DNA from 4 places in the Citrobacter sp. Cm046 genome. Region 4 is predicted to be linked to each of the others. Evidence: predicted binding sites of a transcription regulator. Region 4 holds the regulator's gene; each other region holds the start of a gene.
What was found. Region 4 encodes CRP, which controls carbon source genes, mostly activating them, when cyclic AMP is high. Its sites were predicted from a motif close to ATGTGANNNNNNTCACAT; they were not measured.
Positions count from the first base shown of each region.

Region 1: garD (galactarate dehydratase) is a predicted target of CRP. The motif match lies at 1,646-1,663, and genes of this name have one in related genera.
Region 2: uxuA (mannonate dehydratase) is a predicted target of CRP. The motif match lies at 1,158-1,175, and genes of this name have one in related genera.
Region 3: rbsD (D-ribose pyranase) is a predicted target of CRP. The motif match lies at 1,834-1,851, and genes of this name have one in related genera.

Region 1 covers NZ_JAOWGP010000039.1:80,147-83,364, forward strand. Annotated here, with positions in the region: gene garL (2-dehydro-3-deoxyglucarate aldolase) at 1-28, opposite strand, end outside; gene garP (galactarate/glucarate/glycerate transporter GarP) at 44-1,378, opposite strand; gene garD (galactarate dehydratase) at 1,781-3,218, shown strand, end outside.
Region 2 covers NZ_JAOWGP010000046.1:279,380-282,597, forward strand. Annotated here, with positions in the region: gene gntP (gluconate permease GntP) at 1-1,086, opposite strand, end outside; gene uxuA (mannonate dehydratase) at 1,348-2,532, shown strand; gene OGX98_RS22595 (fructuronate reductase) at 2,616-3,218, shown strand, end outside.
Region 3 covers NZ_JAOWGP010000030.1:407,568-410,785, forward strand. Annotated here, with positions in the region: gene kup (low affinity potassium transporter Kup) at 1-1,741, shown strand, start outside; gene rbsD (D-ribose pyranase) at 1,935-2,354, shown strand; gene rbsA (ribose ABC transporter ATP-binding protein RbsA) at 2,362-3,218, shown strand, end outside.
Region 4 covers NZ_JAOWGP010000026.1:18,602-21,819, forward strand. Annotated here, with positions in the region: gene OGX98_RS00995 (phosphoribulokinase) at 1-105, shown strand, start outside; gene OGX98_RS01000 (OsmC family protein) at 193-600, opposite strand; gene crp (cAMP-activated global transcriptional regulator CRP) at 910-1,542, shown strand; gene OGX98_RS01010 (YccS/YhfK family putative transporter) at 1,594-3,218, shown strand, end outside.

The DNA of each region.
Region 1 (3,218 bases), on a different contig from region 4:
ACTTGTTCGGGAAGATTGTGTTATTCATCGCCTATACCTTTGTTTATTTCTGCAATTCCATACGTTTAATGTCACCGACAATAAACAGGTAGCAAACCATCGCCATCAGCGCCGAACACCCTACAAACATCAGCGCAGCATTAAATGAGTGCAACTCGCTCACCAGATAACCAATTACCAGAGGGGTTACGATAGAAGCGACATTACCAAATACGTTAAAGACTCCACCGCACAGGCCAACAATCTCTTTTGGTGCAGTATCGGAAATCACCGGCCACCCCAGAGCGCCAAAGCCTTTACCAAAGAACGCCAGCGCCATCAATGCAACGACCAGGACGGTATTATCAGTGTAATTACACAGAATAATGGTCGAAGCCAGCAGCATTCCGAGCACAATCGGCAGCTTACGTGCCAGAGTGATACTGAAACCACGTTTAATAAGATAATCAGAGAACACTCCGCCCAGTACACCGCCAGCAAACCCGCAAAGCGCCGGAATTGAGGCAACCAGACCGACTTTCAGAATCGACATGCCTTTTTCCTGCACCAGGTAAATCGGGAACCAGGTCAGGAAGAACCAGGTGATGGTGTTGATAAAGTACTGTCCGAAGAACACTCCCAGCATCATGCGATTGGTCAGCAGTTGCTTGATATAGTGCAATTTCGGGCCACTCGCAGCCGCAGTGCCAGGCTTCTTGTGGTCCATATCCACTACCGCGCCGTTATCAGAGATAAACTTCAGCTCTTCTTGCGACATACGCGGATGATCAGTTGGATTATGGATAAGCTTGACCCACAGCCCGGTCAGGACAAAACCAATCACACCCATCACGGTAAAAACATGTTCCCAGCCCCAGGCGAAGGTCAACCAACCTAACAATGGCGAGAATAGCGCCAGAGAGAAATACTGCGCCGAGTTAAAAATCGCCGATGCCGTGCCACGTTCTTTAGTCGGGAACCAGGCCGCAACAATACGGGCGTTAGCCGGGAAAGAAGGCGCTTCAGAAAAACCAAGCATGAAACGCATGATAAACATTGATATCCCTGCCCAGGCCAGTGGGAACATGTCCACAAAGCCCTGCAGGAAGGTAAACAACGACCAGAAGAACAGACTGTAGGTGTAGACTTTCTTCGAACCAAACTTATCAAGCAGCCAGCCGCCGGGGATTTGCATCAACAAATAGGCCCAGCCGAAGGCGGAGAAAATATAACCCATGGATATGGCGCTTAACTGCAACTCTTTTGCCACTTCGGTACCAGCAATAGATAGCGTCGCACGATCCGCATAGTTAACGGCTGTAACAATAAATATTATCAGCAATATTAAATATCTGGTATGCGTACCTTTCTTTTCCTCTACTACCGTATCCAACATCATTCTATTTACCTCGGGTACATAAAAACATTTTATTATTATTTGGTGGGTATTCGTGGTGATGAATTACCGATAAAAAGATATACGATAATTTATCAGACGCTATTAAACCGTGATTCAGTATAATCAGCTGCGCGCTGTTAATCATTGTGCAAAAGCTCATTTAAGACATACCGTTAAAAGATTATTTTGGTCATATGCACATAATCATGGGCGCTAATGCACACATTTACGTATTGCTATCCCCGATGGCAAGGCTTTCCTGATGTTAAGTGATCCTGGTCACATTCTTCAAATTAAACTCCTGACATTCTTATTTAACGACAAAGAGTCTTTATTACTTATAATTAGATTCAATATACATATTCGCACTATTATCACCACCTGGCTGGAGAATACTGGACAATGGCCGACATCGAAATTAGGCAAGAATCGCCTACGGCGTTTTATATTAAAGTACACGACACGGATAATGTGGCGATTATTGTCAATGACAATGGTCTGAAAGCCGGGACGCGTTTCCCGGACGGACTGACGCTGATTGAACATATTCCCCAGGGTCATAAAGTGGCGCTCACGGATATTGCTGTTCACGGTGAAATTGTGCGCTATGGCGAAGTGATCGGCTATGCCGTTCGCGACATCGCACGCGGTAGCTGGATTGATGAGTCGATGGTTGAGCTGCCCAAAGCCCCGCCACTGGAGACACTGCCGCTGGCAACCAAAGTACCAGAGCCACTTCCACCTCTTGAAGGTTACACCTTCGAAGGCTACCGCAATGCAGACGGTAGCGTCGGCACCAAGAACCTGCTCGGCATCTCCACCAGCGTGCACTGTGTGGCAGGCGTTGTGGATTATGTGGTGAAAATAATTGAGCGCGATCTGCTGCCAAAATACCCGAACGTAGACGGTGTTGTGGGTCTGAACCATTTATATGGTTGCGGTGTGGCGATCAACGCGCCAGCAGCCATCGTGCCCATTAGAACTATTCACAACATCGCCCTGAACCCGAACTTCGGCGGCGAAGTGATGGTTATCGGCCTGGGCTGCGAAAAGCTCCAGCCGGAGCGACTGCTGGAAGGTACTCATGATGTAAAAAGTATTCCGGTGGACAGCGCCAGTATCGTCAGCCTGCAGGATGAAAAACACGTTGGCTTTAAATCCATGATTGATGACATTTTGCAGGTCGCCGAGCGTCATCTGGCGAAACTCAATCTGCGCCAGCGTGAAACCTGTCCAGCATCTGAACTGGTGGTTGGGATGCAATGCGGAGGCAGCGATGCGTTTTCCGGCGTAACGGCCAACCCGGCGGTAGGCTACGCCTCCGATCTGCTGGTACGCTGCGGCGCAACCGTCATGTTCTCAGAAGTGACCGAAGTGCGTGATGCGATACACCTCCTGACCCCGCGCGCGATCAACGAAGAAGTGGGCAAACGTCTGCTGGAGGAGATGGCCTGGTACGATAACTATCTTGATATGGGCAAAACTGACCGCAGTGCTAACCCTTCTCCGGGCAATAAAAAAGGAGGTCTGGCGAACGTGGTCGAAAAAGCGCTGGGTTCCATTGCGAAATCAGGCAAAAGTGCGATTGTGGAAGTGTTGTCGCCAGGTCAGCGCCCTACCAAACGCGGCCTGATTTATGCCGCAACGCCTGCCAGCGATTTTGTCTGCGGTACGCAACAGGTGGCTTCCGGGATCACCGTGCAGGTGTTCACCACCGGTCGCGGCACGCCGTACGGCCTGATGGCAGTACCGGTAATTAAAATGGCGACCCGCACCGAACTGGCTAATCGTTGGTTTGACCTGATGGACATCAACGCCGGGACCATCGCCACCGGAGAAG
Region 2 (3,218 bases), on a different contig from region 4:
CATTGCTGACACGACGCCCTGGCCGGTTGCCAGACGGATAAGTACGGTGATGAGCCACGCCATGATGTACGGTGAAATGTTGCCGTGTGACATCAGCATGCCAATCGTATCACCGATGCCGGTATCGATAATGGTCTGCTTCAGTACGCCGCCCGCACCGATAATCAGGATCACCATCGCGATGCTTTTCACCGCATTTTCAAAGGCGTTCATTACCCACTGCATGTCATGGCCACGCGCGGTACCGAACAGCACAAAGGCGACAATCATAGCGATGAACATCGCAATCGGAGAAGAACCTAAGAAGTTCACCACTTCCCAGGCCTGAGTCCCTTTAACCAGCCAGATATTGGCGATGGTAGTGGAGATCATAATGATCGCCGGGATCAGCGGCACCAGAATTGACACGCCGAATGACGGCAAATTATTCTGGTCAACCGGCACATCGGCTTTCATAAATGAAGGCGTCGGGCGATCAAGATTACCGAGGAACTTCGGCAGGATCAGCCCCGCACAGATCACGCTTGGGATCGTCACCAGAATACCGTAGATATAAACCATGCCCATATCGGCGCCATAGGCGTTGACCAGCGCTACCGGTCCCGGCTGAGGTGGAAACAGCGAGTGCGCGGTGGTTGCGGCGGCGACGGCAGGGATAGCCAGTTTCAGGAACGGGATCTTCGCTTCGGCGGCAATGACGATCACCAGCGGAGCCAGCATAATAAAGGCCACTTCATAGAACATTGCCAGGCCGAAGATCAGGCCAATAATGATCACCGATAGCTGTACATAGCGCAGACCGAGGCGCGCCAGCAGCGTATGGGCAATCTGATGTGCCGCCCCGGAGTCGACCATCAACTTGCCGATAACCGCACCAAACACCACGATAATCGCCAGTTCCCCCAGCGTACTGCCAAAGCCGGACTTCATGGTGTGCAGCAGTTCCATTAAATCCATGCCCGCCAGCATACCGACGGAGAGCGCCGCCAATAGCAAGGCGACCATTGAGTTTATTTTGAATCTTAAATTGAGAACCAGCATCAGACCGATGCCGAATACTACCCACAGAATATTGAGAACGTGCATAAAACGTCTGCCTTCTTTGGTTGAACCATTATGATTTTGGTTGAGATGTTATATAAATTGGTTAACCATTGATGCGATGAATGTCACATTGCGTTACAGATTTGCACTGCTGATATGGTTTTGGGTTTTGTCATCACTGGCAAACATCGCCATTATTGTGATTTGGTTAACCAATATTCCTATTCAGGTTGACATGTCATACCAAAAAGAGGAATTTATGTGCCATATTGTCGAGCCCATTACGTAAATGAGGAATAGAGCATGGAACAGACATGGCGCTGGTATGGTCCGAACGATCCGGTCACTTTAGCTGATGTACGTCAGGCGGGGGCGACGGGCGTTGTTACTGCTTTGCACCATATCCCGAACGGGGAAGTATGGTCAGTTGATGAGATCCAGAAGCGTAAAGCCATTGTTGAACAGGCGGGTCTGGTGTGGTCAGTCGTGGAGAGCGTGCCAATCCACGAAGATATCAAAACCCGTTCCGGTAACTATCTTCAGTGGATTGCCAATTACCAGCAGTCACTGCGCAATCTGGCACAGTGTGGCATTCGTACTGTGTGCTACAACTTTATGCCTGTTCTCGACTGGACACGTACCGATCTGGAATATGTTCTGCCGGACGGTTCCAAAGCGTTGCGTTTTGATCAGATTGAATTTGCCGCATTTGAGCTGCATATCCTCAAACGTCCAGGCGCAGAAGCCGACTACAGCGCTGAAGAAATCGCCCAGGCGAATCAACGTTTCACGACCATGAGTGATGAAGATAAGGCCCGTCTGACCCGCAATATCATCGCCGGCCTGCCGGGCGCGGAAGAAGGGTATACCCTCGATCAGTTCCGCCAGCACCTTGAGCGTTATAAAGATATTGATAAAGCCGCGCTACGTGAGAATTTCGCCGTCTTCCTGAAGGCGATTATCCCGGTCGCGGAAGAAGTGGGCGTACGCATGGCGGTACATCCGGACGATCCGCCGCGCCCAATCCTCGGCCTGCCGCGTATTGTTTCCACCGTGGAAGATATGCAATGGATGGTCGATACGGTCAGCAGCATGGCCAACGGTTTCACCATGTGTACCGGCTCTTACGGTGTTCGCGCAGACAACGATCTGGTCGATATGATCAAGCAGTTTGGTCCGCGTATTTACTTCACCCATCTTCGGTCGACACTGCGTGAAGACAACCCGAAAACCTTCCATGAAGCGGCGCATCTCAATGGTGATGTCGACATGTACGAAGTAGTGAAGGCAATCGTGGAAGAAGAGCATCGCCGTAGGGCCCAGGGCCAGGAGGATTTGATCCCGATGCGCCCGGATCATGGTCACCAGATGCTCGACGATCTGAAAAAGAAAACCAACCCTGGCTATTCCGCGATTGGGCGCCTGAAAGGGCTGGCGGAAGTCCGTGGCGTTGAAATGGCTATTCAGCGCGCTTTTTTTAGCCGCTAAACCAGACCGGCAGGGCGACGTGCCGTGCCGGCTTTGTTCTTTTCTCTTCCCGTCGGCATTTCCGATGGGTTATGGAGTTCGCGATGACTACGACAATTGCTAACAGCAACCTGCCGGTTGCACGCCCGGCGTGGGATCATTCTCGTCTGCAATCCCGTATTGTTCACCTGGGATGCGGTGCTTTTCACCGTGCGCATCAGGCGTTGTATACGCACCATTTACTGGAACAAACAGACAGCGACTGGGGCATCTGTGAAGTGAACCTGATGCCGGGTAATGACCGTGTGCTGATCGAAAATCTGAAAAAGCAGCAGCTTCTGTATACCGTGGCGGAGAAAGGGGCTGACGACACCGTGCTGAAAGTCATCGGCTCGATGAAAGAAGCGTTACACCCGGATCTTGATGGTTGTGACGGTATTCTGCAGGCTATGGCGCGACCGCAGACGGCGATTGTCTCTCTGACGGTAACCGAAAAAGGCTACTGCACGGATGCTGCCAGCGGTCAGTTAGATCTCAATAATCCACTGATCCAACATGATCTGGCAAACCCGGCGGCACCGAAATCAGCTATTGGCTACATTGTGCAGGCGCTGCATCTGCGCCGTGAGCAGGGACTGGCGGCCTTTACCGTGATGTCCTGCGACAACGTTCGTGAAAACGGTCATGTGGCAAAAGTCGCGGTGCTG
Region 3 (3,218 bases), on a different contig from region 4:
TGTTGAACGTGATGCCGTGTTTGGTTTTCTCTCGCTGATTTTCTGGCTACTGATCTTTGTTGTCTCTATTAAGTATCTGACGTTTGTCATGCGTGCGGATAATGCCGGTGAAGGTGGGATCCTGACGTTGATGTCGTTGGCCGGGCGCAATACGTCGGCGCGAACAACGTCAATGCTGGTCATTATGGGGTTGATTGGTGGCAGCTTCTTCTATGGTGAGGTGGTGATTACCCCGGCCATTTCGGTGATGTCGGCGATTGAAGGCCTGGAAATCATAGCCCCACAGCTTGATACCTGGATAGTCCCGCTATCCATTATCGTACTTACCCTGCTGTTTTTAATTCAAAAACACGGTACCGGGATGGTGGGTAAGCTGTTTGCTCCCATTATGCTGCTTTGGTTCCTGGTTCTGGCCGTATTAGGCGTGCGCAGTATTATTGCGAACCCGGAAGTACTGCAAGCGCTGAATCCTTACTGGGCAGTGCATTTCTTCTTGGAATTCAAAACGTTGTCATTCATCGCATTGGGCGCTGTGGTTCTGTCAATCACCGGTGTTGAAGCGCTGTATGCCGATATGGGCCACTTTGGTAAGTTGCCTATTCGTCTGGCCTGGTTCTCGGTCGTTTTGCCTTCGCTGGTGCTAAACTATTTTGGTCAAGGAGCGTTGCTGTTAAAACATCCTGAAGCGATCAAAAACCCGTTCTTCCTGTTGGCGCCTGACTGGGCGTTAATTCCACTGTTGATCCTTGCTGCATTGGCAACGGTTATCGCCTCACAGGCGGTCATTTCCGGCGTATTCTCTCTGACACGTCAGGCCGTACGTTTGGGATATTTATCACCTATGCGTATTATCCATACCTCCGAAATGGAATCGGGTCAGATCTATATTCCTTTTGTAAACTGGATGCTCTACTTTGCGGTGGTGATTGTCATTGTGAGCTTTGAGCATTCCAGCAATTTGGCTGCCGCGTACGGTATTGCGGTAACGGGAACGATGGTACTGACTTCTATTCTGTCGACCACTGTGGCGCGTAAAAACTGGCACTGGAATAAATACTTCGTTTTCCTGATTCTGGTGGCGTTCCTGTGCATCGATATTCCGCTGTTCTCTGCGAACCTCGATAAACTGATTTCTGGCGGCTGGCTGCCACTTTCGCTCGGTCTGGTGATGTTCACCATTATGACGACCTGGAAGAGTGAACGCTTCCGTCTGTTACGTCGCATGCATGAACACGGTAACTCTCTGGAAGCGATGATTGCTTCCCTGGAGAAATCACCACCGGTACGTGTGCCGGGAACGGCCGTGTATATGTCGCGAGCGCTAAATGTTATCCCGTTTGCGCTTCTACATAACTTAAAACATAACAAAGTGCTGCATGAGCGTGTGATCCTGCTGACGCTACGAACGGAAGATGCGCCGTATGTTCATAATGTGCGTAGGGTGCAAATTGAGCAGCTGTCGCCCACCTTCTGGCGCGTGGTTGCCAGTTATGGTTGGCGTGAAACGCCTAATGTAGAAGAAGTATTCCATCGCTGTGGTCTGGAAGGACTTAGCTGTCGGATGATGGAAACATCTTTCTTCATGTCGCACGAGTCGCTAATCGTGGGTAAACGGCCTTGGTATTTACGCCTGCGCGGTAAGTTGTATCTTCTGCTGCAACGCAATGCGCTACGCGCACCAGACCAGTTTGAGATCCCGCCGAACCGGGTTATTGAACTCGGTACTCAGGTCGAGATTTAATGCAACTGCCCCCCCTATTTCATAATGAAAGAGGGGGTTTTGTTTTCATCATCGCAATTTTCTTTTCGTCAAATGATACGGCTTGCGAAACGTTTCGATGGCGATCACATTTTCGTAACGTCGTGGTGGTTTTCTGTGCATCCTTCAGACTAAAATTATTCTCAGCGAAACGTTTCGCTAGTGGGGAAAGAAAATGAAGAAAGGCGCAGTACTCAACTCTGAAATTTCATCGGTGATCTCCCGTCTGGGGCATACCGATACGCTGGTAGTATGTGATGCAGGTTTACCCATTCCGAACAGCACAACGCGTATTGATATGGCATTAACCCAGGGCGTACCTTCTTTTATGCAGGTACTGGATGTGGTTACTCGTGAAATGCAGGTCGAGGCGGCCATTCTCGCGACGGAAATTAAACAACATAATCCGCAACTCCACGAAACGTTGCTCAACCACATTGAGCAACTGCAACAACACCAGGGAAATACCATTGAAATTCGTTACACCACGCATGAACAATTCAAAAAACAGACCGCAGACAGTCAGGCGGTAATTCGCAGCGGAGAATGTTCTCCGTATGCGAATATCATTCTTTGTGCTGGCGTCACGTTCTGAGGCCATCATGAACGCATTACTGCAACTCAAAGGGATCGATAAAGCGTTCCCGGGCGTCAAAGCGCTATCCGGCGCCGCGTTAAATGTCTACCCAGGCCGCGTCATGGCGCTGGTGGGAGAAAACGGCGCGGGTAAATCCACCATGATGAAAGTCCTGACCGGTATCTATACCCGTGATGCCGGTTCTTTATTATGGTTGGGTAAAGAAACCACCTTTAACGGTCCTAAATCCTCTCAGGAGGCCGGGATTGGCATCATTCACCAGGAGCTAAACCTGATCCCACAACTCACTATTGCTGAGAACATTTTTCTTGGCCGTGAGTTTGTAAATCGCTTTGGCAAAATTGACTGGAAGAAGATGTACGCCGAAGCCGACCTGCTGCTAGCCAAACTCAATCTGCGTTTTAAAAGCGACAGGCTGGTGGGGGAGCTGTCAATTGGCGATCAGCAGATGGTAGAAATTGCCAAAGTGCTGAGCTTTGAATCCAGAGTCATCATTATGGATGAACCGACGGATGCGCTGACCGATACCGAAACTGAGTCTTTGTTCCGCGTGATCCGCGAGCTTAAGTTGCAGGGGCGCGGCATTGTCTATATCTCCCACCGCATGAAAGAGATCTTCGAGATCTGCGATGACGTGACCGTTTTTCGCGATGGACAGTTTATTGCTGAACGTGAAGTTGCAACGCTTACTGAAGACTCGCTGATTGAAATGATGGTGGGGCGAAAGCTGGAAGATCAGTATCCACGTCTGGATAAAGCACCAGGCGATGTGCGTCTGAAGGTCGATAATCTGTGCGGTCCTGGGGTTAATGACGTTTCATTCACCCTGCGTAAAGGAGAGATCCTTGGCGTATCAGGACT
Region 4 (3,218 bases):
CACATCAATACGTTAGTCGTACCGGGTGGCAAGATGGGGCTGGCAATGGAATTGATCATGCTGCCGTTAGTGCAACGACTGATGGAAGGAAAGAGGATCGAGTGAAGTGTTGCCGGATGGCGGCTGATGCCTTATCCGGCCTACGGGTTTACATCATGCAGGCCTGATAAGTATGACGCCATCAGGCGTGCATTACGAAGCAGCAATCACTTCATAGGAATGGGTGATATTCACCGCTTTTTCCAGCATCAACGCCACGGAGCAATATTTCTCAGCCGAAAGATCTACCGCGCGGGACACGGAGGCATCTTTCAGGTCATGGCCGGTGACAATGAAATGCAGATTGATATGGGTAAAAAGACGCGGTGCTTCTTCACGACGTTCAGAGGTGAGTTTCACTTCACAGTTGGTCACATCCTGGCGACCCTTTTGCAGGATCGACACCACATCAATTGCGCTGCAACCACCCGCAGCCATTAACACCATTTCCATCGGGCTCGGCGCTTTATCACCGGAGTTACCGTCCATCAGAATTTGGTGGCCAGAGGCGGACTCACCAAGGAAGGTTAACCCCTCAACCCACTTTACACGCGCTTGCATATTTCGTAACTCCAATGTTTCAATTTTCCTGACAGATTACGCGCACATAACAATTCTCGCAACGGAAGGCGACCTGCGTCATGCTGAAGCGAGACACCAGGAGACACACGGCGAAAGCTATGCTAAAACAGTCGGGATGCTACAGTAATACAATGACGTACTGCATGTATGCAGAGGACATCACATTACAGGCTGCAGTGCACTTTTTAGCAGCCCCCTTCCCAGGTAGCGGGAAGCACATTTTTGCAACCCCAGAGGCAGCGTCGTTTTCTGGCTCTGGAGACAGCTTATAACAGAGGATAACCGCGCATGGTGCTTGGCAAACCGCAAACAGACCCGACTCTCGAATGGTTCTTGTCTCATTGCCATATTCATAAGTACCCATCGAAGAGCACGCTGATTCACCAGGGTGAAAAAGCGGAAACGTTGTATTACATCGTTAAAGGCTCAGTGGCAGTGCTGATCAAAGATGAAGAAGGGAAGGAAATGATCCTCTCTTATCTGAATCAGGGCGATTTTATTGGCGAACTGGGCCTGTTCGAAGAAGGCCAGGAACGTAGCGCCTGGGTACGAGCTAAAACCGCATGTGAAGTCGCTGAAATTTCATACAAAAAATTCCGTCAGTTAATCCAGGTGAACCCGGATATTCTGATGCGTCTGTCTTCCCAGATGGCTCGTCGTCTGCAAGTTACGTCCGAGAAAGTGGGTAACCTTGCCTTCCTCGACGTGACAGGCCGTATCGCCCAGACGCTGTTGAACCTGGCGAAACAACCTGATGCGATGACTCACCCGGACGGCATGCAGATCAAAATCACCCGTCAGGAAATTGGCCAGATCGTGGGTTGCTCCCGTGAAACCGTTGGTCGCATCCTGAAGATGCTGGAAGATCAAAACCTGATCTCCGCGCACGGTAAAACCATCGTCGTTTACGGCACACGTTAATTCCGCCAAAATGGCGCGTTACTCAGTAATGCGCCATTTTTGTTTACACTGATGTGGCGAAGACTGATTTATCACCCCGAGATCAACTACGCACTACGACAGACGCTGGTGCTGTGTTTACCTGTGGGTGTCGGTCTTATCATCGGTCAACTACATCTGGGGCTGCTTTTCTCCCTCGTCCCAGCCTGCTGCAACATTGCCGGTCTTGACACCCCACATAAACGCTTTTTTAAACGCTTAATTATTGGTGCGTCGCTGTTTGCCGGATGCAGTTTGATCATGCAACTACTGCTGGCGCAGACCATACCGTTACCGCTGATCCTCACCGGCCTGACGCTTATTCTCGGCGTAACTGCAGAGTTAAGTCCTCTGCATGCACGATTGTTGCCCGCCTCGCTCATTGCTGCAATTTTCACGCTTAGCCTTGCCGGGAACATGCCCGTCTGGGAGCCACTGTTAATCTATGCGCTGGGTACATTGTGGTACGGTCTGTTCAACTGGTTCTGGTTTTGGCTGTGGCGCGAGCAGCCGCTACGTGAATCACTCAGCCTGCTATACCGCGAACTGGCCGATTACTGTGAGGCTAAATACAGTCTGCTGACCCAGCACATCGATCCTGAAAAAGCGCTGCCTCCGCTGCTGGTACGCCAGCAGAAAGCAGTCGATCTCATTACCCAGTGTTATCAGCAGATGCACATGCTGTCGGCGCATCACAACAATGAGTACAAACGCCTGCTGCGTGCCTTTCAGGAGGCTCTGGATTTACAGGAGCATATTTCCGTCAGCCTGCATCAACCGGAAGAGGTGCAGAAACTGGTCGAACGCAGCCATGCAGAGCAGGTGATTCGCTGGAATGCGCGAACTGTCGCCGCCCGACTACGAGTGCTGGCAGATGACATTTTGTATCACCGCTTGCCTACGCGATTTTCAATGGAAAAGCAGATTGGCACCCTGGAAAAAATTGCCAGGCAGCATCCGGATAATCCCGTTGGACAGTTCTGCTACTGGCACTTTAGCCGCATTGCCCGCGTTCTGCGTACCCAGCGCCCGCTTTATGCCCGGGATTTGATGGCTGATAAGCAGCGCCGATTGCCGTTGCTCCCTGCTCTGAAAAGCTATTTGTCGTTTAAATCCCCTGCGCTGCGTAATGCGGGGCGTATCAGCGTCATGTTAAGTATCGCCAGCCTGATGGGTAGCGCCTTACATTTGCCAAAACCATACTGGATCCTGATGACGATATTGTTCGTCACGCAAAATGGCTACGGCGCAACCCGGGTGCGTATTCTGCATCGCTCGGCAGGTACTCTCGTTGGGCTTATCATCGCTGGCGTCACATTGCACTTCCATATCCCCGAGGGTTTCACGCTGGCGGCTATGTTGCTTATCACTTTGGTGAGCTACCTGATTATCCGCAAAAACTACGGCTGGGCCACAGTAGGTTTTACTGTCACGGCAGTGTATACCCTGCAACTACTGACGCTGAATGGGGAGCAGTTTATCGTACCGCGCTTTGTCGATACGGTGATGGGCTGTTTGATCGCCTTTGGCGGCACACTCTGGCTGTGGCCGCAATGGCAGAGCGGCCTGCTGCGTAAGAACGCCCACGATGCGCTAGAATCCGATCAGGAAGCCATTCGCCTGATTCTCAGCAACGACCCGCAGGCTACACCGCTGGC